3 regions of the Bradyrhizobium symbiodeficiens genome follow, and region 2 is predicted to be linked to each of the others. Evidence: riboswitches for the same ligand, from Rfam matches in the RefSeq annotation. Region 2 holds a riboswitch; each other region holds the start of a gene.
The links. A riboswitch is a leader RNA that binds a small molecule or an ion and turns the genes downstream of it on or off. The one in region 2 is predicted to bind cobalamin.
Positions count from the first base shown of each region.

Region 1: it holds a riboswitch for cobalamin, as region 2 does, so the genes downstream of both, CIT39_RS12795 (energy-coupling factor ABC transporter permease) here and CIT39_RS18590 (TonB-dependent receptor) in region 2, are expected to answer to the same signal.
Region 3: it holds a riboswitch for cobalamin, as region 2 does, so the genes downstream of both, CIT39_RS12730 (DUF1636 family protein) here and CIT39_RS18590 (TonB-dependent receptor) in region 2, are expected to answer to the same signal.

Region 1 covers NZ_CP029427.2:2,805,077-2,813,725, reverse strand. The annotation lists gene cobT (nicotinate-nucleotide--dimethylbenzimidazole phosphoribosyltransferase) at 1-909, opposite strand, end outside; gene cobF (precorrin-6A synthase (deacetylating)) at 920-1,669, opposite strand; gene CIT39_RS12795 (energy-coupling factor ABC transporter permease) at 1,716-2,393, opposite strand; cobalamin riboswitch at 2,431-2,649, opposite strand; gene cobA (uroporphyrinogen-III C-methyltransferase) at 2,695-3,426, opposite strand; gene CIT39_RS12785 (cobyrinic acid a,c-diamide synthase CobB) at 3,423-4,733, opposite strand; gene cobM (precorrin-4 C(11)-methyltransferase) at 4,733-5,515, opposite strand; gene CIT39_RS12775 (cobalamin biosynthesis protein) at 5,512-5,880, opposite strand; gene cbiE (precorrin-6y C5,15-methyltransferase (decarboxylating) subunit CbiE) at 5,877-7,058, opposite strand; gene CIT39_RS12765 (cobalt-precorrin-6A reductase) at 7,069-7,815, shown strand; gene cobJ (precorrin-3B C(17)-methyltransferase) at 7,794-8,525, opposite strand; gene CIT39_RS12755 (precorrin-2 C(20)-methyltransferase) at 8,522-8,649, opposite strand, start outside.
Region 2 covers NZ_CP029427.2:4,000,952-4,011,630, forward strand. The annotation lists gene ilvD (dihydroxy-acid dehydratase) at 1-585, opposite strand, end outside; gene CIT39_RS18585 (hypothetical protein) at 2,021-2,602, opposite strand; gene CIT39_RS18590 (TonB-dependent receptor) at 2,679-4,916, opposite strand; cobalamin riboswitch at 5,031-5,245, opposite strand; gene CIT39_RS18595 (response regulator) at 5,274-5,711, opposite strand; gene CIT39_RS18600 (ATP-binding protein) at 5,708-9,001, opposite strand; gene CIT39_RS18605 (hypothetical protein) at 9,105-9,329, opposite strand; gene CIT39_RS18610 (hypothetical protein) at 9,416-9,667, opposite strand; gene CIT39_RS18615 (hypothetical protein) at 9,776-9,985, opposite strand; gene CIT39_RS18620 (hypothetical protein) at 10,132-10,311, opposite strand; gene CIT39_RS18625 (adenylate/guanylate cyclase domain-containing protein) at 10,417-10,679, opposite strand, start outside.
Region 3 covers NZ_CP029427.2:2,792,533-2,803,211, reverse strand. The annotation lists gene cobG (precorrin-3B synthase) at 1-534, opposite strand, end outside; gene cobN (cobaltochelatase subunit CobN) at 531-3,779, opposite strand; gene cobW (cobalamin biosynthesis protein CobW) at 3,779-4,828, opposite strand; gene CIT39_RS12730 (DUF1636 family protein) at 4,825-5,199, opposite strand; cobalamin riboswitch at 5,294-5,511, opposite strand; gene cobO (cob(I)yrinic acid a,c-diamide adenosyltransferase) at 5,552-6,187, shown strand; gene CIT39_RS12720 (cobyric acid synthase) at 6,195-7,643, shown strand; gene cobD (threonine-phosphate decarboxylase CobD) at 7,632-8,597, opposite strand; gene cbiB (adenosylcobinamide-phosphate synthase CbiB) at 8,609-9,532, opposite strand; gene cobU (bifunctional adenosylcobinamide kinase/adenosylcobinamide-phosphate guanylyltransferase) at 9,672-10,175, shown strand; gene cobS (adenosylcobinamide-GDP ribazoletransferase) at 10,172-10,679, shown strand, end outside.

The sequences.
Region 1 (8,649 bases), 1.2 Mb from region 2:
GTTCAGCGCGCGCAACACCAGCCGGTGTCCCTGCTCCGCAGATTGATGCGACGGCAGCAGAAACGGCTGGCACGATGGGTTGAGTCGCGCCGCTGCGAGCGCCGCCACCGATACGATGAAGCCGTCGATCAAGACCGGGATGCGGCGCTGCGCGGCCGCGATGATCGCACCTGATATCGCTGCGATCTCCAGGCCGCCGACGGCGCACAGAATTTTTTCGGCCGAGGCGCTCGCAACGCCGTGGCGGGCTATCGCCGCATCGATCACCCGCGCCTTGTGCGCGCGGCCGGCCGCATCGACCCCGGTCCCGCTGCCCGCGATCTCCTCGGCGCTCACGCCAAGCAGGCTTGCGGCGATCGCAGCCGAGGTCGTCGTGTTGCCGATCCCCATCTCGCCGAAGATCAGGAGATCAGGTTGATGGGCTGCCGCACGTGCGACCGCGCGCTGGCCGGCCTCGAGCGCAAACGCCAGCTCGGCGGGTGCGAGCGCGGCCTCGACGCTGAAATCGCGCGTGCCGTGGCGCGGCTTGTCGGTGACGATTCCCGCCATCTCGTCCTGCGCCAGCGTGCCGGCGTCGACCACTTCCAGGCTCGAGCCGAGCTCGCGCGCCAGCACGGAGATCGCGGCACCGCCGGAGGCAAAATTCGCCATCATCGCGATGGTCACTCCTTGCGGATACGCCGATACGCCCTGCGCGACGATGCCATGGTCGCCGGCGAAGATGATGATCGGCACAAGCGCCGCACGCGGCCGCTCGGTCGCCTGCAAACCGGCGAGCTCGATCGCGAGCTGCTCCAGCCGGCCGAGCGCACCGGTCGGCTTTGTCAGTTGCGCCTGCCGCGCAATCGCCGTCTCGCGATGCGCGGCGGAGATTTCGGGGCAGTTCTTGGTAACCCATTCCGGGAGCATGCTGCCTCGCTCAACGCGCGCGCTTGAGAATGTAACTGTCCATGATCCAGCCATGCCGCTCGCGCGCCTCCTGGCGCGCCGCGACGATGCGCGGGCCAACCTCGGCGAGCGCCCCGGACATGACGATCTGGTCGGGCATGCCGAGATATGCGCCCCACCAGATCTGCAAGCCTTCCGGGTCAAGCACTTGAAACGCCGTGCCGCCGTCGAGCATCACTACCACGGTATCGACACCTTGCGGCCAGCCGCCTTCGCGCAAGCGCCGTCCCGTCGTGACCAGAAAGGGCTCGCCGATATCGTTGAGCGGGAGCGCATGCGCCGCGCACAGCGCCTGGATCGAGGTGATGCCGGGCACGACCTCGATGTCAGGCAAGGGATCGAGCCGCCGCGCAATGCGCAATGAAGAATCATAGAGCGACGGATCGCCCCAGATCAGCAGCGCAACCTTGCCCTCGCCTGCGAGATGCTTTGCGATCGTCTGCGACCAGGTCGCGGCAACCGCATCGTGCCAATCGTCCACGCCCTTGCGGTAATCGGCTTCAGCAGCGTCGCGCACGGGAAGATCGAATTCAGCGATGGCTGTCTTGTCGCTGGTGAGCACGTCCGCGCAAATCGTCCGCCTGAGATCGGCGAGATCCGACTTCGCCGTTCCCTTGCGCGGGATCAGGACGAGATCGGCGGCGTTGATCGCTTGCACAGCGGCGCGCGTGAGCTGGTCGGGATCGCCGCAACCGATGCCTATCAGGGAGAGCGTGAGCATCGCGAACGCGACGGGCGGCCTTGCTGGCCGCCCGTTCGCTTGTCTCTCAGGCCGCGTTGTGCAGGCGCGGAGTGACGAGGCCGGACGCGGTGACGCCGCGCAACGACTTCGCCAGCGCCAGCACGGCGAGATCGGCGAGCGGCTCGATCACGATAACCAGCGCGTAAGAAGCCGCAAACGTCGCGATGCTCGCGAGGTTGCTCATCGCAAAGCCCGAACCGTAAAGCGCCCAGAACGCCACCCAGGCGATGACGCCGGCCTGGTAGGTCGTCGAAAGCGCCAGCGCCTGTCGATATTTCAAATCAACATAGGCGGTGTTGCGCGAAATGGTCCGCGTGGCGATCGCCTGGATCGCGAACAGCGGCACCAGCAGCGTCGTGACGTTCATGCCATATTGGGGGATGTCAGCGGGCTCGAAGAACACGCCCTGGAGCAGGAGACCGAAAGCAAGGCCGAAGGCGGCGGGCGCCGCGCCGAACAGCAGGAACAATGTCGAGCCGAGAATGAAGTGCACTTCGGAGACACCGACCGGGAAGTGCGGCAGGATCTCGAAGAAGACGAAGACGAGGACCGTGGTGGCGAGCGTCCGCGCCGCAAACGACGTGACGCCCTGCTCACGCACGGTCTCGACCGCGAGCTTCAGCGCAACGCCGCCTGCGGCGATGCCGGTTGCGTAACTCAACACGAGCTTGGCGCCCGTCACTAGACCGGGTTCGATATGCATGGCTCAGTTCCTTCCTGCCGTTACACCCGACGGCCTTGGCCTCAAAACGCGCACGGCCGGTCTCCTGGCTCGCGGTTCGCTGGGTTCTCCGGCCTTCCCGAACCTTGCGGCCCAGTGGCTGATCGGAGTCCCTCACCGCTTACAGTCGCGGGGGCGGCTGGGGTTTTGAGCGCCGCAACTGGGTCCGCCCACCCCCATTCCCGATTATGCTCCGGCGCTTTGCGCCGCGTTGAGCACCATGCCCCTCCTGTGTGCCCCTTTCGTCGAGCCGGCGTCAAGGGGCGACCGCCTGCCGGGGCGATCATGACGAATAATCCCCCGCCAGCGCGCCGAACAGGATCACCGCGGCGGTCGAAGGAGCGCCGCCGCGGGCAAGCTGCTCGGCGAGTTCGGCAATGGTGGTGCGCACCAGCCGCTCGTCGGGACGACCGAGGGACTCGGCGACCAGCGCCGGGGTGTCCGCGGCGAGGCCCTGCGCGACCAATTTTGCGACAAGCGCCGGAAAGGTGCGTCGGCCCATATAGACCACCGTCGTCGCCTCCGGATCGGCCAGCGCCGCCCAATTCAGATTCGGCGGCAACTCCCCGGTGACATCGGCCCCGGTCACGAACTGCACCCGTCGCGAGGTGTGACGCCGTGTCAGGGGAATGCCGGCCTGTGCCGCCGCGGCGCAGGCCGAGGTGACGCCGGGAACGATCTCGTAGCCGATGCCCGCTTCGTGCAGCGTCTCCAGCTCTTCTTCGAGCCGGCCGAAAATGCCGGCATCGCCCGACTTGAGCCGCACCACGCGCACCCCTGTTGCGGCATAGTCGACCAGCAGGCGGTTGACGTGATGTTGCTTGGTCGAGGCACGCCCTGCCCGTTTCCCCACCGCGACGAGATTGGCGCCGGGCCGGGCGAGATCGAGGATCGCGCCGGAGGCAAGATCGTCATAGAGCACGACGTCGGCCTCGCGCAGCCGCGCGGCGCCCTTGAGCGTGAGCAGTTCGGGGTCGCCCGGTCCGGCGGAGATGAAGGAGACGAAGCCGCTCACCGATCCTCCGCGATCAGATGGAAGAACGTACCGGTGGCGTGGCCGCGCCGCGAGCCGGTTTCGGCAATGACCGCGCCGGTCGCATCATGCACCACGGCCAGCGGCATGTCAGGCTGCGCGACGATCGTTGAATAGTGGAATTCGTGGCCGCGCAGGCGTGCGCCGGGGCGGTGTCCCGGCATCGGCGCGGCGAGTTCGGCCAGACGATAACCGAGATGCATGCGGCGCTTGGCAAAGCTCGTCTCCAGGCCGAGCAAGCCCGTCATCTCGTGGCGGACACCGTCCGCATCGGTCAAAGCGGTGCCCAGCACCATATAGCCCCCGCATTCGCCGTGCACCGGTCGCGTTTCGGCGAAGGCGCGCAGGCCGCTGCGAAAATGCGCATTGGCCGCGATCTTGCCGGCATGGAGCTCGGGGTAGCCGCCGGGGAGCCAACACACATCGGCGCTCGCGTCAGGCGCTTCATCGGCGAGCGGCGAGAACGTCGAGATCTCCGCGCCCGCCCCGCGCCAGGCTTCCAGCATATGCGGATAGACGAAGGAAAACGCGGCATCGCGGGCGAGCGCGATGCGTTGCCCCGGCGGCGTCACGTTCAGGCCGTTCACGGCAGGTTGCGGCGACCAGCTGGCCGCAGATCGCAGCACCGCATCGAGGTCGACATGCTCGGCGACGAAGCGCGCGGCCTCGTCGATCAGCTTGCCGATCTCGGCCTGCTCTTCGGCTTGCACCAGGCCGAGATGCCGCTTCGGCAGGCTGATCTCGGCATGGCGCGGCAGCGCGCCGAACACGGCAATCCCGGCCTCGTTGAGCGCATGCCGCACGAGATCTTCATGACGCGGGCTGGCGACACGATTGAGCACGACGCCGGCAAGCTTCAATCCGGGGCGATAATCGCGGAGGCCCGCGGCGATAGCCGCCGCCGTCTGCGCTTGTCCGGAAGGGTCGATCACCAGCACCACGGGCCAGCCCAGCATCTCTGCGATATCGGCGGTGGCGCCGGTGCCGGAAACGCCGCGGGCGGCGACACCGTCGAACAAGCCCATCGAGCCCTCGGCGAGCACGACATCGGCATCCACGCCGCGGCTGACGAGATGGGCGATTGCCCCGCGGTCCATCGCCCAGCTGTCGACGTTGACGGAGGCGCGGCCCGTGGCTGCGGCGTGGAAGGCGGGATCGATGTAATCAGGACCGCTCTTGAAACACTGCACGTTCAAGCCGCGATGACGCCAGGCGCGTGCGAGCGCCAGCGTCAGCGTGGTCTTGCCGACGCCGGAGGCCGGTGCGGAGATGACGAGGCCTGCCGCCATCACGAGGCCTCCGGGAAGCGCGGCTCGGCGCCGACCGGCCGATAGCGGCGGTCGTAATCGGCAGCATAAAGGCGGCTCTCGTCGAAATCCGCAGCTTCCAGCGTCTTGCCGACCAGGATCAGCGCGGTGCGCTCCATCTCCGCGCCAACGGCAGCATCGAGTGTTGCAAGCGTGGCACGGACGATGCGCTGGTCCGGCCAGCTCGCGCGCCAGACGATCGCGACCGGGCAATCCGCGCCGTAATGGGGCGTGAGCTCGGCGACGACATTGTCGAGCAGATGGATCGAGAGATGGATCGCGAGCACCGCGCCGGTCGCGGCAAATGCCGCCAGCTTCTCACCCTCAAGCATCGCGCTGGCGCGGCCCGGCGTGCGCGTCAGCACCACCGTCTGGGCAAGCCCGGGCAGCGTCAGCTCGACCTCGAGCGCCGCCGCAGCAGCCGAGAAAGAGGGAACGCCGGGCGTGACCGTGTAGGGAATGCCGAGCGCGCGCAGGCGGCGAAGCTGCTCGCCCATCGCCGACCAGATCGAGAGATCGCCGGAATGCAGCCGCGCCACATCCTTGCCCGCCTCATGCGCGGCGGCGATCTCGGCGATGATCTCGTCGAGTGACAGTGGCGCGGTATTGACGACACGCGCGCCGGGCGGGCAATGCGCCAGCACGCCCTCCGGCACCAGCGAGCCGGCATAGAGGCAGACCGGGCTGGCGGCGATCAGGTCGCGCCCGCGCAAGGTCAGCAAGTCAGGCGCGCCCGGTCCTGCGCCGATAAAGTGCACCGTCATGCGCCGTCTCCTTCGGCGATCGCGGCGGTCGCCGTGCGATCCTGCGAGACGACGCGTGTCGCAATCAGCCGCGCGCGAGGACCAGCGGCCGCGAGCGCCGCAGCCTCGGCGACCGATCCGGTCCCGAACTTCTCGGTGACGAATTTCGACTGCGTCAAGGTATCGACGCTCGCAAGGACGTCGGCCGGAACAGCCTTGACCGGCACGCCGCACTCACGTGCGAGCTGCAGCAACGGCTCCGCATCGGCCTTGTCGCTGACCGTCGCTATCGCTGTGAGGCCTTCAGGGCCACCTGCTGCGAGTAAAGCTTCGCGCAACGAAGCCAGCGTGACTTCCTTCCTGAAGCCGAGTCCAGCGACCTTCATCGGACCGCCCTCCACTGCACCACTGGCCGTACCGCATCCCATGACCGGTAGCGGCCGAGCGGCGCGGCATGCGCGATCTCGACTCGCATCAGCTCGCCGCCATGGCGCTGGTGAAGCTCGCCAAGCAGCGCTTCCGTCTCCAGCGTCACGGTATGCGCGACCAGCCGTGTGCCGGACGGAAGCCGCGACCAGATCGCATCGAACATCGCGCTGTCGAGACCACCGCCGATGAAGACCGCATTCGGCGCTTCGAGTGCCGCAACAGCTTCGGGCGCCCTCCCTGTGACGACGGCGATCCGGTGCGAAAGTCCAAACGCCGCTGCGTTGCTGTGGATGTTTGCGACGCGATCCTCGCGCGCCTCGATCGCGGTCGCCGTCCCGCCGCACAGCGCCCACTCGACCGAGATCGATCCCGAACCGGCGCCGATATCCCAGAGACGTTCGCCCGGACGCGGCGCCAGCGCCGAGAGCGCGAGCGCGCGCACCGGGCGCTTGGTGATCTGGCCGTCGTGAATGAACAGATCGTCGGGCAAACCCGAGCTACGGGGAATGCCCTGCGTCCCGATCAGCAATAACGCGACCGCAACAAGATCTCCGGTCATATCCTCGGCAAAGAGATCGACGCGATGCTGGTCAATGCATTCCCGTGGCCCGCCCAGCGCTTCGAGCGTCCACAACAGCGAGGCGCCCCATCCGCGCTCAGTCAACCATTTCGCGAGGTCTCCGACCGCAGCTGCGTCGCGTACCAGGCAGATGATGCGTGCCTCTCGCACCAAATGCGGCATCAGACGTTCGAACGGCGCCGCATGAAGCCCGATGCAGGTCACGGACTCCAGGCGCCAGCCGAGGCGCGCTGCAGCGAGGGAGAAAGTCGACGGGGCCGGATGCGCGATCCATTCGTCGCCACCGAGTTTCTCGGCGAGAACCGCGCCTGCGCCATGCCAGAACGGATCCCCGGAGGCGAGCACCACCGTCGACCGGCCGCGGCAATTTAGAACGACATCCGCATCGAACGGCACCGGCCATCGGCGGCCCCGGCTGCCGACATCGGCGAGCGCAAGATGACGTTCGCCGCCAAACACGATTTCTGCCGAAGCAAGCGCCTTCCGGCTTGCATCGGACAGCCCGGCGAGGCCATCTTCGCCGATACCGATGATCGTCAGCCAGGGATCAGCCAAGGAATCAGCCATGACGCGCGCGCTCATACTGGGCGGAACGGCCGATGCGAGCCTGCTCGCAGCGGAGGTCGCGCGCGCCGGGCTTGGCGCCGTCTATTCCTATGGCGGCCGCACCCGCGCGCCTGCCGATCAGCCGCTGCCGACCCGCATCGGCGGCTTCGGCGGCGTGAGTGGGCTTGCCGACTATATCCGCAGTGAAGGCATCACGCATGTGATCGATGCGACGCATCCTTTCGCCGCGGAGATAAGCCGCAATGCGGTCGCGGCGTGCGCGCAGACCAGCACGCCGCTGATCGCACTGGAGCGCGCGCCCTGGACCAAAGCGCCCGGCGACAATTGGATCGAGGTGACCGATGTCAGCGCCGCAGCTGACGCGTTGTCCGAGGCGCCCGCAAAAGTGTTTCTCGCCATCGGCCGCCAGCATATCGCACCGTTCGCGGCGAAGCCGCAGCACACCTACACGCTGCGTTTCGTCGATCCGCCGGACGCACTCCTGCCCTTCGCTGCCGATGTGGTCGTGTCGCGCGGGCCGTTCTTGCTGAACGGTGAGCTGGAGATGATGCGGGAACGCGGCATCGGCTGGATCGTCGCCCGCAATTCCGGCGGCGCCGGCGCGCGTGCCAAGATCGACGCGGCCCGCGTGCTCGGCCTGCCGGTGATCATGATCTCGCGACCGGAGCTGCCCGAACGCCGACGGGTCGAGAGCGTCACTGAGGTGATGCAGTGGCTCGGTCATCAGACCCGCCTCGGCGCATAGACCCAGTGGCCAACACGGCGCGTCTGCGAATTCCCGACGATCACCAGCGTGCGCATATCCGCCATCTCCGGGGTCGCGTCGTTCAGCGTCACGGTCACGATCTTCTCGTCGGCAGCGCTGATCGCGCGTGCAAAGATCACGAGGCGCTCACCGCAGCCTGCCTCTTTCAGCACTGCGAGCGCGCGGCCGAATCCTTCCGGCCGGCTTGCCGAGCGCGGGTTGTACATCGCAATGGAAAAGTCGGCTTCCGCCGCCAGCCGCAGGCGCTTCTCGATCACGGCCCACGGCTTGAGATTGTCGGAGAGATTGATCGCGCAGAAATCATGGCCGAGCGGCGCGCCTGCGCGCGCGGCCGCTGCCAGCATCGCCGTGATGCCCGGCAGCACGCGGATCGAAAGATCCCGCCATTGCGGCGCCTGTTCGAGTGCCTCGAACACCGCGGAGGCCATCGCAAAGACGCCGGGATCGCCGGAGGACACGACGACGACCTGCCCGCCTTCGGACGCAAGCCGCAAAGCCTCGCTCGCGCGCTGCAGCTCCTCGCGATTGTCGGAAGGATGCAGCTTCAGCCCCGGCCGCGGCGGCACGCGCGCAACGTACGGCGCGTAGCCCAGAATGTCGGTCGCCGACGCCAGCGCAGCCGTGACCTCGGGCGTCACCAGCGCATCACTGCCCGGCCCGAGGCCCGCGATGGTCAACGTGCCCGTCATTCGGCGGCGTCCAGGTGCCGGCCCTTGCCGTGGACCAGCACGATCGCGAAATAAGGACAGTCGCCGCCGTCGACCTCGGCGAGCCGCACCACCCGCTCGCCCGGCATGGTGCCGCGCTCGACCA
Region 2 (10,679 bases):
GCACGCCACGCGCTCGATCTCGTCGAGGTCCTCGTCCGACATGGCGCCGACCGAGTGCTTGCCGACGGCCTCGAACATGTCCTGCACGGTGACCTGCTGCCCGCGGAACGTGCCGGGCAGGATCGAGCCGCCATAGATAAAGATCGAGGGGACGTTGAGACGGACCATCGCCATCATCATGCCCGGCAGCGACTTGTCGCAGCCGGCGAGCCCGACGAGCGCGTCATAGGCATGGCCGCGCACGGTCAACTCGACCGAATCGGCGATGCATTCGCGCGACGGCAGCGAGGAGCGCATGCCGTCATGGCCCATGGCGATGCCGTCGGTCACGGTGATGGTGCAGAATTCGCGCGGCGTGCCGCCGGCGGACGCCACGCCCTTCTTCACAGCCTGGGCCTGGCGCATCAGGGAAATGTTGCAGGGCGCGGCCTCGTTCCAGCAGGAAGCGACACCGACGAAGGGCTGGTGGATCTGCGCGGTGGTCAGACCCATGGCGTAGAAGTAGGAGCGATGGGGCGCGCGCGTTGGCCCTTCCGTCACGTGACGGCTCGGCAGCCTCTGCTTGATGTCGGTCTTCGCGTCCATCGCAAACCAGTTTCCCCGGTGAACCCTTTCAGACCCGAAAAATCAGAGCCAAGATTTGAATCGACCTTGGGATTTCTCGTCGCCCTCGAAGATCGCCGCTGCCCTAAAACATTAGAGTGATTTTATTCATGTTCGGGTGTGGCCAAAAAGCGGCGGCGATGCGAACGGCCGGTAATGAAGGTTAAATCCGGAATGAGTGTTGCGGGGACACCACAATCGTTACCCGGAAGACACGAGTCGAACTACCGCAATACCCTCGTTGGGAGGGCCCACCACAACCTCAGATTTTGTTTCGGCAATTCACCTCCGAGTTTGCTCCACGACACGGTGACCGCGCGGCTGAGTCGGGCGCGCTCCCCTCACGAATGGCTTTCGCCTGGCGTCCCGGACAAGCCGCAACGCGCGAGCGGAGCGGCAGGGCCTGGACCAGAAAGGCGAAAGGCTGCGAAGCGGATGGATAGGCCCCGGCTCTGCAGCGCACCGTCGAACCGGACGATCCGCTGAGGCGGCAAATTGGTTCTCCAATTATCGCTGTCATTCCCCGCGCAGGCGGGGAATCCAGTACGCCGCGGCTTCTCAGTTCAATCACTGCCGTCTTGGAGTACTGGATCGCCCGCCCCTGTGCGCAAGCGCGCACAAGGCGGGCGATGACGCTGAGTGTGTGGCTGCAGACACGCCTTCGCAATCTCGCGGCGCGTTTCGCCCGAGCTTTGCTTGGTCTCGCTACCCTCTGAATCCAAGAGGGCACAGGGAAGGCCGGGTGCCGGCTGGCACCCGCGGTCCGCTGCGCGAAAAGCACGCGCAAAAAAGACCGCACAGCAGCATACAGGTGTCGCCGATCACTCGGCCTTCCCTGCGCAGTGGCTGGACGGCTTATGCCGTGATCTCCCGGGAGCCGACCATTCCTTTTGGCCTCCCTCGCCGTTCAAATTGACGATGCCGTCCACCCGGTTGGGCTCGCGCACATCTTCGAACAGCTTGACCGTGGCAACGACGGTCAGGACCACACGGTTTTGCCGTACGCACGGCCCGCCATGTCGCCGCAGTATTCCCGGGCCCTGTCGACAGAGCCGGAAACTTACGAGCGAGACGAAGCCTGACAGCGCCGTCGTCCGCACGCGGTTACGGACTCACAGGGACTACCCGCCCTGCCCGCACCTCTCGTGCCGACGCTGCCGCGTCCACCGCAACCCCGGCTCGCGAACATGACGACTTCACGTCGCCCCTCTTGGGTGAGCCGGGATGGGCGACACATACGCCGAAACCGAATTTCGGTAAAGTGGAATCTTTTTGCGTGCGTGGATTGACAGAGGGCGACACAGGCAACGGTCAGTAGCCCGGATGAGCGCAGCGACATCCGGGACAGTGCAAAATGCCGGGCGAGCGGCCCCGGATTACGCTGCGCTCCACCCGGGCTACGGTCACGATCGTCCGCTCAGGCCGACATCGCTCGCTTGGGCCCCGACGGATCGACAAGACGCACGATCTCGCAGACGGCAACGAGGCCGGCGAGCCAGACGGCGCAGGTCAGAGCGATGCGCATCACGATGGCGGCGGTGAAGGCGCCCTCGCTGCCAAGGAACGGCGTCGCGGCGAGCAGCGCGAACTCATAGACGGCAAAGGCGGCGACGAGCGCGATCGCCAGCATCAGCGGCGTGCGGCCCCGCGGCAGCAGGCCGAGCACCGTCGACGCTGCCGCGGTCGAGAGAAGCGCAGCCGCGCCGATAACAAAGCCCCAGGCAATCGTGCTGGAGTCGACTGGATAATGCAGCACGCCGAAACCGATGGTCTGGTTGACGAGCCAGGCGCCCGTGACGACGAGCAGCGCCGGGCGCTGCGGCAGCATCGCCGCGGCAACGACCGCGAAGGCCGCAAACGGCGTTGCACAGGCGAACGCGAAGCTGGCGAGCGCGCATGAGGCCGTCAGCAGCGCAAAGCAGAACATCGGCGCAAGGCGCGACGCGACCGGGTGAAGCCGGAAGCGATCGCCGCGAGACGGCAGGATGCCATGAGCCATGGTGTTGAGAGGCACGGGTGATCTCCTTCTCTTTGAGGTCTAGTACATTTGGGCGCGCGTAACAGCCTGACGTAAATCAGAACGTTGCACCGGCCTTGAGCAGATAGGTGCGGCCCGGCAGCGGATAGGCGCTGAAGCGGCCATCCGTGAAGGTGCTCGCGATGGCGTAGTCGTAGTAGAGCGCATTCAGCACATTGTTGACGCTCAGGGACCAGAAGTAGCGTTCATATCGGCCGCCGAGCTTGAGATCGATGGTGCCGTTGGCGGGGATCGGCTTCTGGGTGCCGGCCTGGTCGTTGTCCATGCGCCGTTCGCTCCAGAACCGCGCGGTCGCATCGAGCACCACATAGTCCTGCCAGATGTTCCAGGTGACACCCGCACTCGCCGTGTAGCGCGACACCAGCGGCACATCGTTGCCGGCCCAGATGCCTTCGCGGAAGACGGCACGGGTATAGGCCACGCCGGAGCGCAACAGCAGGGCGTCGTTGACGCGATAGGACAGGCTGGTCTCCGAACCGTAGCGCCGGGTCGGATCGAGATTGGTGTTGTAGAACAGGACCGGGCTGAAATGGACCTCGTTGGTGAGATCCATCAGATAAACACTGCTCTGCAGCTGCAACCCGCCGCCCTTGATGCGCAGCCCGCCCTCGATGTCCTCCGAGGTCTGGGTCTTGAGCTGGAAGGTTTGCGGAATTGAAGCGAAGGTCAGCGGGTCGAAGGACGGCCCCGAGGACAGACGCTCATCGACGTCGGGGGTGCGGAAGGCGCGCGCGGCGCGACCGAACAGCGAGACCACGTCATTGAGGCGATGCTCGGCCCCGAGATGCAGCGCATATTGGGTCTCGTTGCTCGTCAGCGGCAGCGCGCCGATGTCGGCGTTGAACGGCGCGGCCGGATCGAAATTGTCGCGTGCCGCAAGTCCGATGGTCTGCACCCGCGCGCCGTAGGAGACGTCGGTGGTGGGCGTTATCCCCAAATTGTGCTGGAAATAACCCGCGACCGTCTGCTGCCTGAGGTCGTAATTGTGCCAGGCCGCGAGCCCCTGCCCGGCGCCGCGGTTCTGTTCAAAGCTGGCATCGTAATAGTCGATGCCGGTCAGGAGCTGCGACGGCATGCCGAGCAGCAGGCTCTTCACGCTGAGCCGCGGCGTGATCGACCAATTCGTCAGATGGGAGCCAACATAGGTCGACGTGAAGAAGGCAGGAACCGGTGCCGGGCTGGAGAAGAACGCGCTCTGCTGCTTCTTGTCACGCACGCCGCCATCGACGATGAGATCGACGCCGTTGACCAGGGTCCTGGTAAAGCCCGCAGTCGCGCTGAAACCCTGCTGATTGGCGTAGTTGAACGGCGTGCTGGTCCCTCGCCGGTTGGCCCTGAGCTCGTCGAGGCCGATCGAGGGATCGACGGTGCGGCCGCCCGGCAGTCGCAGCTCCTGATTGTCGCCGGTGACAGTGAGAAATGCGGTCAGGCCGGGCGTGGTGTAATTGAGATTGCCGACGGCGTTCTTCTGGGAATAGCGATTGTTATCGCGATAGCCGTCGGTCCTGACCGCATTGCCGTAGAACGACGTCGACCACGGACCGGAATTGAGCGAGGTCGAGACATTGCCGAGCCGGGTGTTGAACGAGCCGAAGCCGGCCTCGATGCGAGCGCTCACGGGCGGTCCGCCGACGCCATTTTTGGTGATGATGTTGATCACGCCGCCGACCGCATTGTCGCCGTAGAGCACCGCACCGGAATTGCCGCGCGTGACCTCGATGCGCTCGATGGAATCGAGCGGGATGGTGGAGAGGTCCACCTGCGCCATGTCGACGTCGTTCAGCCGCCTGCCATTGACCAGCACCAGCGTGTTGGCGGTGGCAAAGGCGCCGAAGCCGCGCAGGTCCACGCCGGTCTTGGCAGCGATCGGGCCGCCGTAGAACGTCGTGATCTGGGCGCCGGGAACTTGCGTCGCGATGATCTCGGCAAGCGTCTGCGATGGCGAATGCGCGATATCCGCGGCCGTGATGACGGTCGTGGCAGCCCCGACGATGCCGCCGTTGCCGGCGGCAGTTTCACCGCCGGAGCCGGATGAGCCGACGCCATTTCCTGCCGGCGCGACATCCGCGATCGTCTTGCGCCGCGTCGTCTCGCCGTCACCGGTTGCCCTCGCGCGCGTGCGGTTCTGATCGGAGGGCTGGGTCACTTCGATCGATGGCAGCTGCTCGGCCAGGACCCGCTGGGCAAAGGCGGGAGACAGATCGAACGAATGGAAGGAAACCGATGCGAGCAGGCCGGCGGCAAGGCGCCTGGCGGCAGGGACGACACGGGACACAATTGTAACCTCGGTATGACGTCAGTGGCACGTCACAGCGAACGAGGTTTCACGGCAGAGCCATGGATTGCTCCGGTGAAGCCGATGTCTGTACTCCCCGACCGACATCTTCGCGTGTGACCACGGCTGACGGCAGGTCTCCTGGCTCGCGGGTCGTTACCTTGCGTCGCCTTCCCAGGACCGAGTTTCCCAGTGGCATGAGACGAAAGATTCACCGCTTACAGTTGCGGGGGCAGCCGTGGCGTTGAGACAAATCCTTAGCGTTGGGACGTCCCGCACCACATTCCCTTTTGATCTCCGTGAGGAGAACCGTCACCGGTCATTTAGGGGCCAACGCCTTGGCGAGTCAATCGACGGCTACGCCAGGGAACAGCTCTGCGTGGCCGGAAGCTCGCCGGGGGGAGCGGGTTCGTTCCGCTCCCCCTGCGCCGCCAGAGCCTGGCGGAGCGCGGTCTCCAGGTCCTGTTGCTGAAACGGCTTCTGCAGGATCGGAACGTGGCGGAAGTCCGCAAGCAGGCTCGCAGGACCGTAACCGGTGGCGAACACGTAAGGTATGCCGCGTTCTGCGATACAGCGCGCGACCTCGAAAGTCTGCCGCCCGTTGAGATTGACGTCGAGGACGGCAACGTCATACGAGAGCGCAGCCGCCTTCTCGAGCGCGTCATCGACGCGCGAGGCCATGCCCGCGATCTCGCAACCGGCATCGACAAGGGAATCCTCGAGCAGCATCATCACCAGCGACTCGTCTTCGACGACGAAGACCCGCTGGCCAGCCAGATCGGTTTCAGGTTTCATGAGGGCCTCCCGACAGCCATCGTTGCGATATCGAATCCGCCCAGGCTGGCGCGGATTTCATGCAGCGGCGCGCGAATGACGCAAACGACGCCTTCAGGCGCGAAGCGCAGATCGACATCGGCGCCGCCGAATTCGTGGGGCAGCCCCTGCTGAATCAGGCGGGTGCCGAACCCGCGCCGCGACGGCGGGGCCACGGCGGGACCGCCCAGCTCGGTCCAGCACAGCTCGAAGCGATCGTCGACCTTCCAGGCGAGGTCGACGGTTCCCGAACCGTTCGACAGGGCGCCATGCTTGACGGCGTTGGTCGCGAGCTCGTGCAACGCCATCGAGATGGCCAGTGCAGCCGAAGGCCGCATGCGCAGATCGGGCCCGCTGAAATTGAGCCTCGCACTCTCCGGCTCGGCATGCGCGGCGAGAGCCTCGGTCACGACCTCTCTCAGTTCCGCGGACTCCCAATTTTCCCTGACGAGCACATCGTGTGCCTTCGACAAGGCGATCAATCGCGCATCGAACGCCTTGCGCCCCTCCGCCAGGCTGGATGCGTTGCGCAAGGTCTGGAGCGCGAACGACTGCACTGTCGTCAGCGTGTTCTTGACGCGGTGATTGAGCTCGTTGACCAGCAGTTCGCGATGGCGCTCCTGCCGCTTGCGCTCGGTGATGTCGATGGCCGCGCAGACCGCGCCCTGGAACACACCGGCGGCGTCGACGATCGGAGACGCCTGGAAGATCGCGGTGACCGAGGAGCCGTCTTCGAAGCAGAGCTCGAGTTCCTCGCCTGCGACTTCCTCGCCGCGGGCCGCGCGCTGCAGCGGCAGTTCGGACGTCTCGACCTGGACGCGATTGCGAAGGACGCGGCAGGCCGGACGTTCGCCCTCGGGCGCCGACAGCGACATGTTGGTATCGGGCCGGACCCGCAATAGCCGCGCTCCATAGGCATTGCCGAAAACCCGCTTCGCCTCGCGGTCGTGGGTGAACCAGACCGCGGTCGGCACGGTGCTGACGACAGCCTCCAGTCGCGCGGCCTGGCGGCGCTGGATCTCCTCGGCATCCCTGCGAATGCGCGCCAGCTGCAGATTGGCGCGCACCCGCGCCAACAATTCGCGCGCCGAGAACGGTTTGTTGACGTAGTCATCGGCGCCGGCCTCCAGCCCCTCGACGCGGGCCTCTTCGCCGGCGCGCGCCGACAACAGGATGACGGGCGATCCACGCAGATTGTCGTCGCGGCGCAATGCGCCAAGCAGCCCGATGCCGTCGAGGCGCGGCATCATGACGTCGGACAGGATAAGGTCGGGCCGATGGTGCCTCGCGGCGTCCAGCGCGCCCTGCCCGTCGGCGAAGGCCTCCACCCTGTAGCCTTGGGCTTCGAGCAGACGCTTGACATAGTTGCGCAGGTCGGTGTTGTCGTCCGCGAGGATGATGCGCTCGCCGCTGCCACGTGTGGAGGCGTCCGGCGTCTCGCTCGTGCTCTCCAGCGTGAGATCACCGCGCAGATCCATGGCGCCCTCATCCTGCGGCAGCCAGCGCAGCGCCTCCTGGACATAGGCTTCGACTCCGCTTCCGGTCGTCAGCGTCGTCGCAAGGCGGTCGGCAACACGTTCTGCCGGCAGATGAGCCGATCCGAACGGGATCGTAACAGTGAAAACGCTGCCGCGGCCGAATTCGCTCGCCACCGTGATGGCGCCGCCGTGCTGCTTGATCAGCTCGTGCACCAGCGCGAGCCCGATACCGCTGCCCTCGAACGTGCGTCCCTTCGCTCCCTCGATGCGATGAAAGCGCTCGAACAGATGCGGCAGTTCGTCCGGGGGAATCCCCGTGCCGGTGTCACGCACGCGCAATTCGGCGGACTTGCCGTCGGCGCTGGTGCCCATCTCGACCGCGATCTCGCCCTCGAAGGTGAACTTGAACGCGTTGGACATCAGGTTGAGGACGATCTTCTCCCACATCTCGCGATCGACATGGACGTCGTGCGGCAGCGCCGGACAGGCGATGATCAGGCGCAAGCCGGCCCGATCGGTCGCCGAACGGAAGTTCGAGGCGAGTTCGGCGGTGAACGCGGCAAGATCGGTCGGGACGAAGCTCGCCCGCACCCGCCCCGCCTCGATGCGGGAGAAGTCGAGCAGGCTGTTCACCAGCCGCAGCAGGCGGAGCGAATTGCGATGCGCAACGTCGAGCCGCTCGCGCTGCACCTCAGGCAGCGACGTCAGCGAGGTATCGTTGAGCGCGTCCTCGATCGGTCCCAGCATCAGCGTCAGCGGGGTGCGGAACTCGTGGCTGATGTTGGAGAAGAACGTCGTCTTGGCGCGGTCGATCTCAGCCAGCGCCTCGGCACGTCGACGCTCCTCCTCGTAGGCCTGCGCATTGGCCAGGCTGGCGCCGATCTCGCCGGCCGCAAGTTCGAGAAAATTGCGATAGTCGTCGTCGAACAGCCGAAATGGATTGAGGCCGGCGACCAGCACCCCTTTGCGGGCCGTCTCGCCGCGGGCCGGGATGGGGATCACAGCCGCCTGCCGCGGCGGCACGTCCCATGCGCCGCGCGGACATTCGGCCCCGAAGCGCGCGGCGAGATGGGAGACCACCTGCGGCTTCTGTTCGCGAATGACCTCGGCAAGCGGCCAGAGCGCCGGCCCCTCCAACGGGAGCTGCGCCAGCGCCGCGGGATGGTCGGCATCGATACCGCACCTGCCCACCAACGCGATCTCGCGCCCCTCGGGCTCGACCAGATAGATCAGCGCGAACGGCACGTCGCGCGAGTCCGTCGCGAGCGCCAGGCTCGATCGGCGGCAAGCCTCCTGAAGGCTGCGCGTTTCGGCGGTCGTCGCCGCAAGCTCGCGCAGCAGCGCAAGCTGCCGGTCGCCGATGACACGGCGCGTGTCGTCGGTATTGGCGCAGATGATGCCACCGACCAGACCGTCGTCATCGGGAATCGGACTGTAGGAGAAGGTGTAATAGGTCTCCTCCGGATAGCCGCTCCGCTCCATGATCAGAAGTTGCTCTTCGACGTAGGTGCCCTCGTCGCCTCCCATCGCGGTCGCGAGCATCGGGCCGATGTCGGTCCAGATCTCGCGCCAGATTTCCGCAGTCGGCCGGCCCAGCGCCCAGGGATGCTTGCCGCCGATGATCGACTTGTAGGCGTCGTTGTAGAGATAGATCAGCTCCCGTCCCCAGCCGATCCAGATCGGCTGGCGCGAGGTCAGCATGATGCGCACGGCCGTCTTGAGGCTGCGCGGCCAGCTTTGCGGCTCTCCCAGCGGCGTGCTGGTCCAGTCGTGGGCGCGCATGCGTGCACCCATTTCTCCACCGCCTGAGAGGAAATCTGCGGGAGCCCTCGCCGTTGTTGGCTCGACAGCACTGTTCACTTGGGGCTCCGACGCACGCGACGCGCGCACGCAATTGTCACTGGGCCGATTGCCTTGGCGAACCGGTCTTGATCACCGCCCGTTCACCGGCATCGACCAGCTGGCCGATCCCGGTCCGTCCCGCGAGCGCGCAGCGGACGATGCTCTCCGCAACCGACCGGCGGAAACCGTGATCCTCGCCCGCCGGACGATCGCGGCAGATCCGATCAAGCGCCAACTTCATGTTGATCCGCGTCCGGGTGTCGAAATGCTCGCCGATCATTCGTCCGGCCCCTCACGTTGATATCCCGGCACAAAACGTTCGAGGGGCCGGTCGGGTTCCATCCGGAAAGTCGAACCAGCCGCCGGTCAGGCTCGCCCTCGGGAACGCTGGGCCTGGGCCCACGCGACAGCGACGTCGCGGGGCGGCACATCGACGCGCTTGATGGGGGTCAATTCGCCGGAGGCCGAGACAATCGCGGTCTCCTCGCGGTGGCAGCGCGTACAGACGAAGCGGACCTCGTGCGGGGTGGCCATCCAGCTCGACCGCTTCACATTGGCCGCCATCGGCCATGCATTGCAATACGAGCACGACACCAGAAATCGACCGGGATCGAGCATACCCATTTCCGTCGGACTCCGCGTCCTGCCTGCCCCCTCAATGATTGGCCCATGTGAATCGTTCCGGTGCCCGAGCACCGCCGCCGGGAGTGCCACGAGAACGGCAGCTCAGCGCGCGCCCTTGAGGGTGCAGGAGGTGGTACAGGTGACCGTGGTGCCGCGATCGCACGATTTGCAGGCACTGACGCACTGGTTCAAGTCGCGGGGATTATAGCTGGTATTCCGCAGCGGACAGATCGACGTCGAGCCGGTGATGTCCTGCTCCCGGTCGCAGGCCGCCGTCATGAGCGCAATGATGATCACGGCAACGAGGCGCATGGGATTGGCCTGTCAGGATGGCGATGACGTTCACGGGGTGCGCTGCATTGCAACGAAGCCCCGGCATTCCCACTGCGAGCAATCGAGAAACGCGACGCTCACACGCAGGATGCGCGCCAAACCTTAAGAACGGATTGCAGCCGGCGTCAGGCCGCAGCGGCCTTGGCCGCGATCGCCTGCCGCATGTCCACCGCCAGCTGACGGTATTGCTCCGAAAGCTTCAGATAGAACTCGCGCTTGGTGCTGTCGGTGGCGAGCTTGGCGATCAGCTCACATTCGGCGGTGAGCGTCTCGAACCGTTCCAGCCTGTCCTCAAGATGTGTCATCGGCGTGTCCCCATCAAACGCCTCAAGGACACCCAACCTAGGCCCGGGAAATAGGTCACGGCGAACATCGTTATCGAGCAGAATGAATTTTTCCGGTGCGACAGCCTATTTGCTGTCCAGCCGCCAGGCGCCGTCCCATCCTTCGTCGGGCGGGCTCGCCTCGAACTGCGCGATGCGGCCGAGCATAATGCGCGAGGGGCCGTCGCCGGGCACGGCTTCGAGCGCGGCACTGAAGGCGGCGCGCGCCTCGTCGAAACGCCGGGCACGATAGGCGGCGAGCCCTTCGGCATAGTGCGCGCGCAGGCCGTCCCGTGCGCCGGTGAGCGCGCCCGCCCGCGCCATCACCTCGTAGATCGCCTGCGGAGCGC
Region 3 (10,679 bases), 1.2 Mb from region 2:
GGCGTCTCCACGTGCGACGGAGCGCCCGAGCTTTGCGCCGTCGGCTCGCACCAGGAGATGGCCTGTGCGATCGCGCTCGATCCGTATGTCGGCGGAATTGCCGGCGAGCACGCGCGAGGTCCCGTCGTCGATGGCGAAGCCGAATTTCGTTGGAAGCGCGAGTGAGCTATCCCCGAGCACTTCTTCGAGTTCGGCGGCGAGCGATTGAGTCGCGTCGCCAGTGCGCCAGAACGGCGTGACGAGGATGTTGCGTCGGGCTTCCGTGGCCGGATCCGGATCGAGCAGCGCCAATCGTGCAAGGCCGTCGATCAACGGCCGATGGCCTTGCTCGCGGACGCCCCTGATCTGCAGATTGGCGCGGCTCGTCACGTCGATCAGACCATTGCCGTGCTGCCCGGCGAGTTCGGCAAGTCCCGTGATTTGTGGCGCTTCGAGCCGCCCACCGAACGGACGCACGCGCACCACGAGCCCGTCGCCCGAGAGCATCGGGCGCAGCGCGCCGGGACACCAGCCCTTGACCGTGGCCGCACTCATGAGGCCTCCCGCAACGCTGCAGCAATCGAATTGCGGCGCGTTTGCCAGAGCGCCGCATCGTGCAGGCGCGCAAAGCAGGTTTCCATCGCCGCGAGTGCGGACGGATTTTCACGCGCCATGAAGGCGCGGACGTCGTCATTGCCGAGCGTCGCATCGTAGTAGAGATCGAACAGATGCGGCGGCACGGCGTCCGCGAGATGAGCGAAAGCGGCCATGTGCTCCAGCGTCGCCGTGATCTCGGCGGCGCCGCGAAAACCGTGACGCATCATGCCGGCGATCCAGCCCGGATTGATCGCGCGTGCGCGGACGACGCGCGAGATTTCCTCGGTCAAAGTGCGCGCGTGGGGCTGCTCGGGACGCGTCGCGTCGAGGTGATAGAGCGATGGTCGCGCCGCGCCGAGATGCGCAGCCGCCGCCGCTACACCGGCTTCATGTGCGGCATAGTCGGCCGCGAGCAGCAGATCGGTTTCCGGCAAGTCCTGAACGTGGACAAAGCCATCGGCCGAAGCGAGGCGCTGCTCGATGCCGGCGCGATTCGGCTGCATCTCGCCGTCGGCCGAAAACGCCCATGACGATGCCGACAACCAGGCTTCGCCTGCGGCCTCGCGCGTCTCCGACGTGAAGTCATCCGGGATCGCCGAGAGGCCAACGCCGTATTGTCCGGGACGCGGGGCGAACACGCGGGAGGCGCGGTGGCGGTACGGATTCTCGTCGCCCTCCTCCTCGCGCGCCGCAAGCGCTTCGGAGGCGGCCTCGAACAATAGCGCAAGGCCCGAGAAGACGTCGCGGAACAGGCCGGACACCCGCAACGTCACGTCGATGCGGGGACGGCCAAGCTCGGCCGGGGTGACGATGTAGTAACCGGTGACCCGGCCGGAGGCGTGATCCCAGCGCGGCGCAAGGCCGGCCAGATGCAGCGCCATCGCAAATTCCTCGCCGGCCGTGCGCATCGTCGCCGAGCCCCAGAGATCGACCACGAGCCCCTTCGGCCAATCGCCATGATCCTGCAAGTGACGGCGCAGCAGCTCTTCCGCAAGCTTGATGCCCTGCGCATGCGCCGACGGCGTCGGCACGGCGCGCGGGTCGACGGCGAAGAGATTGCGTCCCGTCGGCAGCACGTCCTGACGGCCGCGATAGGGCGAGCCCGAAGGCCCCGGCGCAACGCGCTGCCCTGCGAGTGCGGCACATAGCGCATCCCGCTCCGCATCGCCGCAGGCGCCGCGGCCGAACACATGCAGGCCGTCGCCGTACTGGCTCTCCTTGAGATCGCAGACGAAGCGGTCGATACGTGGAATCGCTTCGGCCGGTACGGCCGACGCATCGAGACCGAGATCGTCTTCAAGGCCCACCGCGCGCGCCTCGTCGCGGATCGCGCCAATCAGCCGCTGGCGGCGCGCGGGATCGAGACCATCGGCGGTCGAATATTCGTCGAGCAGGCGTTCGAGCCGCCGCAATCCCTCGGGCACAGCCGATGTTTCCAGCGGCGGCGGCAGATGGCCGATAGTGACGGCCGCTAAGCGCCGCTTGGCCTGCGCGGCCTCGCCGGGATCGTTGACGATGAAAGGATAGATCACCGGCAGATCGCCGATCACGGCTTCCGGCCAGCACTGTGAGGAGAGCGCGACGGATTTTCCCGGCAGCCATTCCAGCGTCCCGTGTGCGCCCATGTGCACGACGGCATCACACGCCTGCTCTCGGAGCCAGAGATAGAACGCGACATAGCCATGGCGCGGCGTGCGGGCGAGATCGTGATAATCGCTATCGCGCGCGACCGCATCGCCGCGCTCGGGCTGGACCGCGACAATCGAACGGCCGCATGCGACAGCCGCGAAGTGGAACTCGCCATTGCGGCAACACGGATCACTCTCCGGCGCACCCCAGGCTTGCGCGAGATCATCCTGTAATGCTTGCGGCAGCCGCGCGAGCGCAGCACGATAGTCTGCGACGTTCCAGGTCAAGCTCTGCTTCAGCAGCGTGTCGCCAAGTGCGTGGACCGGCGTGACATCGTAGCCGGCTGCCGCCAGATCGGACTCCAGGGCTTCGACCGAAGCCAGCGCATCGAGCCCGACGGCGTGCGCGATCTGGTGCGGTCGCCCCGGATAGTTCGAGAGCACGATCGCAAGCCGCTTCTCGGCAGCCGGCGTCTCGGCGAGCCGCCGCCAGGCCGCGACGCGGGCGGCGATGGCCTTCACGCGCTCTTCATCCGGCCCGTGCGCCAGATGCGAGAATTGCAGATCGGGATCGCGCTGCGCGGCCGATTTGAAACTCACCACGCCCGCGAACAGCCGGCCGTCGACCTCGGGCAGCACCACATGCATCGCGAGATCGCCGGGCGACAGGCCGCGCAAGGACTCCACCCAGTCTTCGCGCCGGGCCGACGAGAGCGCGACCTGGAACACCGGACATGACGCGGCGTCGAACGGCGTCGTACCATCGTCACCCAGGGCTGAGAACGCCGTCGCATTGACGATTGCGGCCGGAGGATTTTGCGCGAGATGCGCCCGCAACCAGTCGGCGACACCTGGAGCCTTCAACGAGGTGACGAACACGCCGCAGGCATCAAAGCCGCGCTCGCGCAGCGCTGCGATCAGCGCATCGACCGGGCCGGTATCCGCCGCTGTGAGGTAGGAGCGATAGAACGTCACCAACGCGCGCGGCTTGCCGTCACCGCCCACCGGCGCAGCAACGACACCGCGCGCCGGATCGTAGAAGCCCATCTCAGGAACGGCCGTCTCGCCGATCACGGGCCCTGCATAGAGGCCCGAGGCCAGCGCAAGCTGCGCAATCGCCGCTTGCGCAGCCACCGGGCCACCGGTGTCGCAGAGCACCTTCAGCCGGCGCAGCGTCGAGACCGGCAGCGTCGAATACGCATCGAGCCGCGTGTCGTCGCGGCCGTCGGCCGGCAGCACGGCCAGCACGATATTGCGATCCTTGGCGAGTTGCTGAAGAGCCGCGAGGCCATAGGACCAATAGGACTCGCCGCCGATCAGGCGAACCAGAATGCCGCGCGCCTGCGACAGCGTGCGCTCGATATAGGTGTCGACCGACAGCGGATGACGCAATTCCGCGAGATTAGCGAGCCGCAGCGTCGGCAGGCTGTCGCGGCCGCGCCGCCAACCGGCCGCGAACGCCGCAAGATCGGAATCCGAATACGAGAGCACCACGAGATCGGCCGGGTCCTGGCCGATGTCCCTTGGCGTCGCGGTCTCCTCGAGACCGCGGCTCTCGCGGAAAACGACGTGCATCAGATGCCAGACCCTGAAAGACCAAGTCCTGACCTGATCGCGGCCTCGTCGATATCGCCGCGCTCGCCGATCACGACGAGCTTCGACTGCCTGGTGCCCGCCCCCCATGGCTTGTCGTACTGGTGGCGCACGCGCTCGCCGACCGCTTGCAACAGCAACCGCATCGGCTTACCCGCGACCGCGATATAGCCCTTGGCGCGCAGCACGTTCTGCTCGCGCGCCAGACGCTGGACGGATGCGACCAGTGCGTCGATGTCGGTGATTTCAGGAAGATCGATCACCACGGAGTTGAAATCATCATGCTCGTGCTCCTCCTCGCCATCGTGATGCGAGGGACGCGCGGCGAGATCGTTCTCCGCGGCAGCGCCGAGGCCGAGGATGAGGCGCGCATCGATCGCGCCGTCGGTGACGGGCACCATCGGCACACGGCGCGGCATCTCGGCGGTGATCGCGGCCTTGGCGGCTTCGATGCCGGCGGCGCCCGCGAGATCGGCCTTGGTCAGCAGCACGATATCCGCGCAGGCGATCTGGTCCTCGAACACTTCCGATAGCGGCGTCTCGTGATCGAGACTTTCATCGGCCGCGCGCTGCGCTTCGACAGCAATCGGATCCGGCGCAAAGCGACCAGCGGCGACAGCCTCGGCATCGGCGAGCGCGATCACGCCGTCGACCGTGATGCGCGAGCGGATCTCCGGCCAGTCGAACGCCTTCAGCAGCGGCTTGGGCAGCGCCAGGCCCGAGGTCTCGATCAGGATGTGGTCGGGCCGCACCGGCCGCGCCAGCAGTTTCTCCATGGTCGGAATGAAATCGTCGGCGACGGTGCAGCAGATGCAGCCATTGGCGAGCTCGATGATGTTCTCCTCCGGGCAGTTCGCGTCGGCGCAGGACTTCAGGATCTCGCCGTCGACGCCCTCGCTGCCGAACTCGTTGACGAGCACCGCGAGCTTCTTTCCGTTGGCATTGCTGAGCAGATGCTGGATCAGCGTCGTCTTGCCGGAGCCGAGGAAACCGGTGACCACAGTCACCGGGACTTTTGCGAGCGAGCTCATTCGGCGGCCTCCGGCACGACGGCAACAGGGGGAATGCGGGCAAGCGACTGCTTGCGGAAGATTTCCGGTCGGCTGCGCCAGGGCACGAGCCCGTCGGGTGCGGCCGCATAGGCCGCAGCGCCCGCGACCACGTCCTTCGCATTGGCGTCTGAGAGGCGCCCATAAACGTAAGACCACCGGCCCGGCGCGCTCAGTGCCACCGAGCAGCCCTGGCTGCAGGCCGACAGGCATTCGACCGGAACCACATGGACGCCCTCGGGCACGCCGGCCTCGAGGATCGCGCCATGCAGGCGCTTGCCGGGCGTGGTCTCGCCCTCGCCCGGCGTCTCGCCGGCGCGGCAGGTGATACAAACGTGAAGTGTGACGGTCATCGCTCTTCCAGATTAAACGGCGGAGGCGATGAGGCACACGGACCATTCTTCCGAAGGCCCGCTTCCCCGTCGCGGAACACCCCGTCCGCCGGTCCAAAAATCGTCCGCGCTGGCAGGTCTCCCGGCTTGCGGAGCAGGGTTTCCCCTTCGATCCCCGCCTTCCCGATCCCAGGGGGATCAGTGGCTTCGGGCATCTCTCCGGTCACGGTCGCGGGGGCGGCTGCATTTTGGAGCCAAATCTTGCCGATTCGGACCCTATCGCATTCCCTCTTCGCCTGTCATAGGACAGGAACCAACACCGGGTCACCATTTGCCGGTGGCCGCCACTTGTCAAGCCGAAGGACCGGGACCGATGACGCCTGAACCGGATACGAAAACGGCCGAGGAAACCGACGCCCGCCACGCCACGAAAATGGCGAAGAAGAAGGCCGCCCGCGACAAGATCATGGCCACCAAGAGCGGCGAAAAGGGCCTCATCATCGTCCACACCGGCGCCGGCAAGGGCAAGTCCTCCTCGGCCTTCGGCATGATCGTTCGCTGCGTCGCCCATGGCTTTCCCTGCGCGGTCGTGCAGTTCATCAAGGGCGCCTGGGATACCGGCGAGCGGCGCCTGCTCACCGGCCATTTCGGCGATCTCTGCCAGTTCCACGCCATGGGCGAGGGTTTTACCTGGGAGACGCAGGACCGCGCCCGCGATATCGCCGCGGCACGCGCCGGCTGGGAGAAGGCCAAGGAGCTGATCCTCGATGAAAGCTTGCGCATGGTCGTGCTCGACGAGATCAACATCGCGCTGCGCTACGACTATCTCGACATCGCGGAAGTCGTCGAATTCCTGACGACCTCGAAGCCCGAGATGACACATGTCGTCCTCACCGGACGCAACGCCAAGGACGAGCTGATCGAGATCGCCGATCTCGTCACCGAGATGACGCTGGTCAAGCACCCCTTCCGCTCCGGCATCAAGGCGCAGGCCGGCGTCGAGTTCTGATCACACGATGGCACGCGCATTGATGATCCAGGGGGCCGGCTCGGACGTGGGCAAATCGCTCATCGTCGCCGGCCTTGCGCGGGCCTTCACGCGCCGCGGCCTGCGCGTGCTCCCCTTCAAGCCGCAGAACATGTCGAACAACGCAGCCGTCACTATCGACGGCGGCGAGATCGGCCGCGCCCAGGCGCTGCAGGCGCTCGCCGCCGGCGTCGAGCCGCACACCGACATGAATCCGGTGCTGCTGAAGCCCGAGACCGATGTCGGCGCGCAAGTGATCGTCCAGGGCAAGCGCATCGCGACCGCGCGGGCACGCGACTACGCGGCGATGAAGCCCTCGCTGATGGGCGCGGTGCTGGAGAGTTTCGAGCGACTGAAGGCGCGCTCAGATTTGGTGCTGGTCGAAGGCGCCGGCAGCCCGGCCGAGGTCAATTTGCGCAAGGCCGACATCGCCAATATGGGCTTTGCGCGCAAGGCGGATGTACCGGTCGTACTGGTCGGCGACATCGACCGCGGCGGCGTCATCGCCCAGCTCGTCGGCATCAAGACTGTGATCGACCCCGACGATGCCGCGATGATCCAGGGCTTTGTCATCAACAAGTTCCGCGGCGATCCCACGCTGTTCGACGACGGCTACCAGCTGATCGAGCAAAAGACCGCATGGCGCGGCCTCGGTGTGCTGCCATGGTTTGCGCGCGCGGGCGAACTGCCAGCTGAAGACGCGCTCGGCCTGAGCGACGCGCGCAAGCCGGGCCAGTGCAAGATCGCCTGCCTGGCGCTGTCGCGGATCGCCAATTTCGACGATCTCGACCCGCTCAAGCTCGAAGCCGGCGTCGATCTCGTGATGGTGCGCCCGGGCCAAGCGATCCCGGGCGATGTACGCTTGGTGATAATCCCCGGCTCCAAATCCACCCGCGGCGATCTTGCCTTCCTGCGCGCGCAGGGCTGGGACATCGACCTGCTCGCACATCACCGCAGGGGCGGCCATGTGCTCGGCCTCTGCGGCGGCTATCAGATGCTGGGCCGCAGCGTCGCCGATCCCGAAGGCATCGAAGGGCCCGCCGGCGACACGGCGGGGCTCGGACTGCTGGATGTCGAGACGGTGATGACCCCGCAGAAGACGCTGACGCGGGTCGCGGCCGTGCATGCCGCCACGCATCAGCCGATCGAGGCCTACGAAATCCACATCGGCCGTACCGACGGACCGGATCGCGCCCGCCCGTTCGCGAAGCTGAACGGCGAGCCGGAAGGTGCGATCTCGCGCGATGGCCTCGTGCAGGGCAGCTATCTGCACGGCCTGTTCACATCGGATGATTTCCGCAAGGCGTATCTGGCCAGGCTCGACATTCCCGCGGGCGACGAACCCTATCACGCCCGGGTCGAGAGCGCGCTCGACGCGCTGGCCGATCACATCGAAAAGCATCTCGACGTGGAAGGCCTGCTCGCGCTAGCCCGCTAGAACCTCGGCAACGCGTGTCCATTCGGCCTCGCTGCCCGGAAGCCCGAGGCGCAGCCATGTCGGCTTCTGCGCGAACACGCGCGACCAGATCCGGCCACGCGCGAGCTTCTCCTGCGCGGCGAGTGCGTCGGGCGTCTCGTACAGACGAAACAGTGACGCACCGCCGACAAGCCGCCAGCCCTGCGCTTGCGTCATCTCGTCCAGCCGGACACAATCGCGCACGAGACGCGCCGACGTCGCTTCGGCCCAGGCATCGTCGCGTAGGGCGCGGCTGCCAATCGCGATCGCAGCTCCGGAGACCGGCCATGGGCCCGACATCGCGATGAGCCTGGCGATGTCCGCGGCATTGCCGATGGCGAACCCAAGGCGCAAGCCGGCGAGTCCGTAAAACTTCCCGAACGAGCGCAGGATCAGCAACCCCTGCCGGTCCGCTTCCGACGCGAGCGACAGCTGCGGAACCGTGTCTGCAAAACTCTCGTCGATCACGAGACGGCCGACGCGTGGCAGCAGCGTCAGCAAATCCTTCGGTGTATGACACCGGCCATCGGGATTGTTGGGATTGACGACGACGGCGAGATCCGCCCCAGCCAGCGCGTCGAGCTCCGCGACCTCCTGCACATCCCAGCCAGCAGCCGACAGCACGCCAGCATATTCATTGTAGGTCGGCGCGAGGATGTGTGCGCGTCCGCGCGGCGCCAATTGCGGCAGCATTTGAATGACGGCCTGGGCGCCGCCCATTGCGACGATCGGCGCACTCGTGCGATAGGCGTGCCGCGCAGCTTGATGCAGGGCGTCAATCTCGGCTCGCGACGGCAGCGTGCTCCACGCCCGCGCGCTCACCTCGCCGACGGGATAAGGCAGCCGGTTGATCCCTGTCGAGAGATCGATCCAGTCTTCCGCGCGTCCGCCAAAACGCTGCTGGGCCAGATCGAGATTTCCACCGTGCTCACGCATGTCCCGTTCTTTCACGCGAAAGCCAGGATCGCAAGGAGGCCTGCGAGCAGCAGCATGGCGCGGCGGTAGACCGTCAGTGCCTCGGTGATGTCGGCGGCGCGCGGATCGCGCGCGCCTTCGTTCAGCCAGGGCTCGTTCGTGGTGCTGCCGTGATAGATGCGGGGCCCGCTGAGCCGCACGCCAAGCCCGCCCGCCATCGCGGCCTCCGGCCAGCCGGCATTCGGCGAGCGGTGACGGCGTGCGTCGCGAGTCATGCACGATAGCGCGTCGGATCGCCGCGGTGCCAGCAGCACAAACAGAAAGCCGGTCAGCCGCGCGGGAATGAAGTTCGCGACATCGTCGATGCGCGCCGCCGCCCAGCCGAACGCCTCGTGCCGCTCGCTGCGATGGCCAATCATGGAGTCCAGCGTGTTGATAGCCTTATATCCGAGGATACCCGGCAGGCCGAACAGCGCGCCCCAGAACACCGGCGCCACGATGCCGTCGGAGGCATTCTCCGCAAGGCTCTCGATCGCCGCGCGCGCGATGCCGGCCTCATCGAGCGCTGCGGGATCGCGACCGACGATGCGCGAGACCGCGTCGCGTGCGGCGGCGATATCGCCAGCCAGCAATGGATCTGCGACGGCGGCCACATGATCATGCAACGACCGCAGCGCGACCAGCGGCCATGCCATGACGCCGAGCAGCGCGATCTGGATCCAACCCGAGGGAAGCAGGACCTGAAGCACCCAGCCGACCGCAACGGAGAATGCGATCACCACGAGCGCGCCGGCGATGCCCGCGCCACGGCGAAACGCCGGCGGATCCGACGCGCGATTCCACCCGGAATCAATGGCGCCGATCATCTGCCCGAGCCAGGTCACGGGATGGCCTATCCGCGCGAACAGCCACGACGGCCAGCCCAGGAGGGCATCAACCGCCATCGCCAACATCATCGCGCCCGCAAAACCCACACCTGCCTCCTGTCTCGCCCCTGTTGCGCAAAGCAAGGCCCGAGCGCAAGCCCCTGCCCGCCTGATTTCGGCTTTGTCTTTGACCGCGTTTGATGATTAGTCAGGCCCTCGGGAGACCTTCATGGCCATCATCTTGATCACAGGCGGAGCGCGATCGGGCAAGAGCAGGCGTGCGGAAATGCGCACGCGCGCCTTCCCCGGGCAGCCCGTCTACGTCGCGACGGCCGAGGCGCTCGATGCGGAAATGGAGGCGCGCATCGCCAAGCATCGTGCGCGGCGCGAAGCCGACTGGATCGAACGCGAGGTGCCGCTTGATCTTGTCCCCGCGCTGGTCGCGACAGATGGCGGCGGTGCAAGACTGGTGGACTGCCTGACGCTGTGGCTCTCCAACCTGCTGCATGCGGAACGCAACTGGGAGCACGAGGTGAACGCGCTCGCCGCCGCCCTGCCCAGTTTGAAAAGCCCCGTCGTCTTCGTCACCAACGAGGTCGGTCTCGGCATCGTGCCCGACAACGCGCTGGCGCGGCGCTATCGCGACGCCGCCGGAATCATGAACCAGGTCATCGCGGCGGCGTCCGACGAGGTCGAGTTCGTCGTTGCCGGCCTGCCGATGAAGCTGAAATGATGCCGCGCGCAGACTTTTTGAACAACGTGGTCGCCGATCTCAGGATGGCAGCGTCGTTCGTCACGATCCTTCCCGTAGCGTCGTCGAAGCCCGCGGCCGACGGCGCCATCGCGCGTGCGACATGGGCTCTACCCGTGGCCGGACTGCTGGTCGGCCTTGCCGGCGCGTTCGTCTATGAGGTCGCCACCCGCTTCGGACTGGCGCCGAACCTTGCCGCCCTGCTCGCTCTCGCCACGACCGCCCTCGTCACGGGCGCGCTGCACGAAGACGGTCTCGCAGATACCGCCGACGGGCTCGGTGGCGGCCGCACGCGCGAGCGCAAGCTCGAGATCATGCGCGACAGCCGGATCGGGACCTACGGCGTCTGCGCGCTGATCCTGTCGTTCGGCCTGCGCTGGAGCGCGCTCGCCGCGATCGCCAATCCCTTGCTGGTGGCATTTGCGCTTTGCGCCGCGCACACCGCCGCCCGCGCAGGCGTGCCGGCCTTCATGGCACTGGTACCGC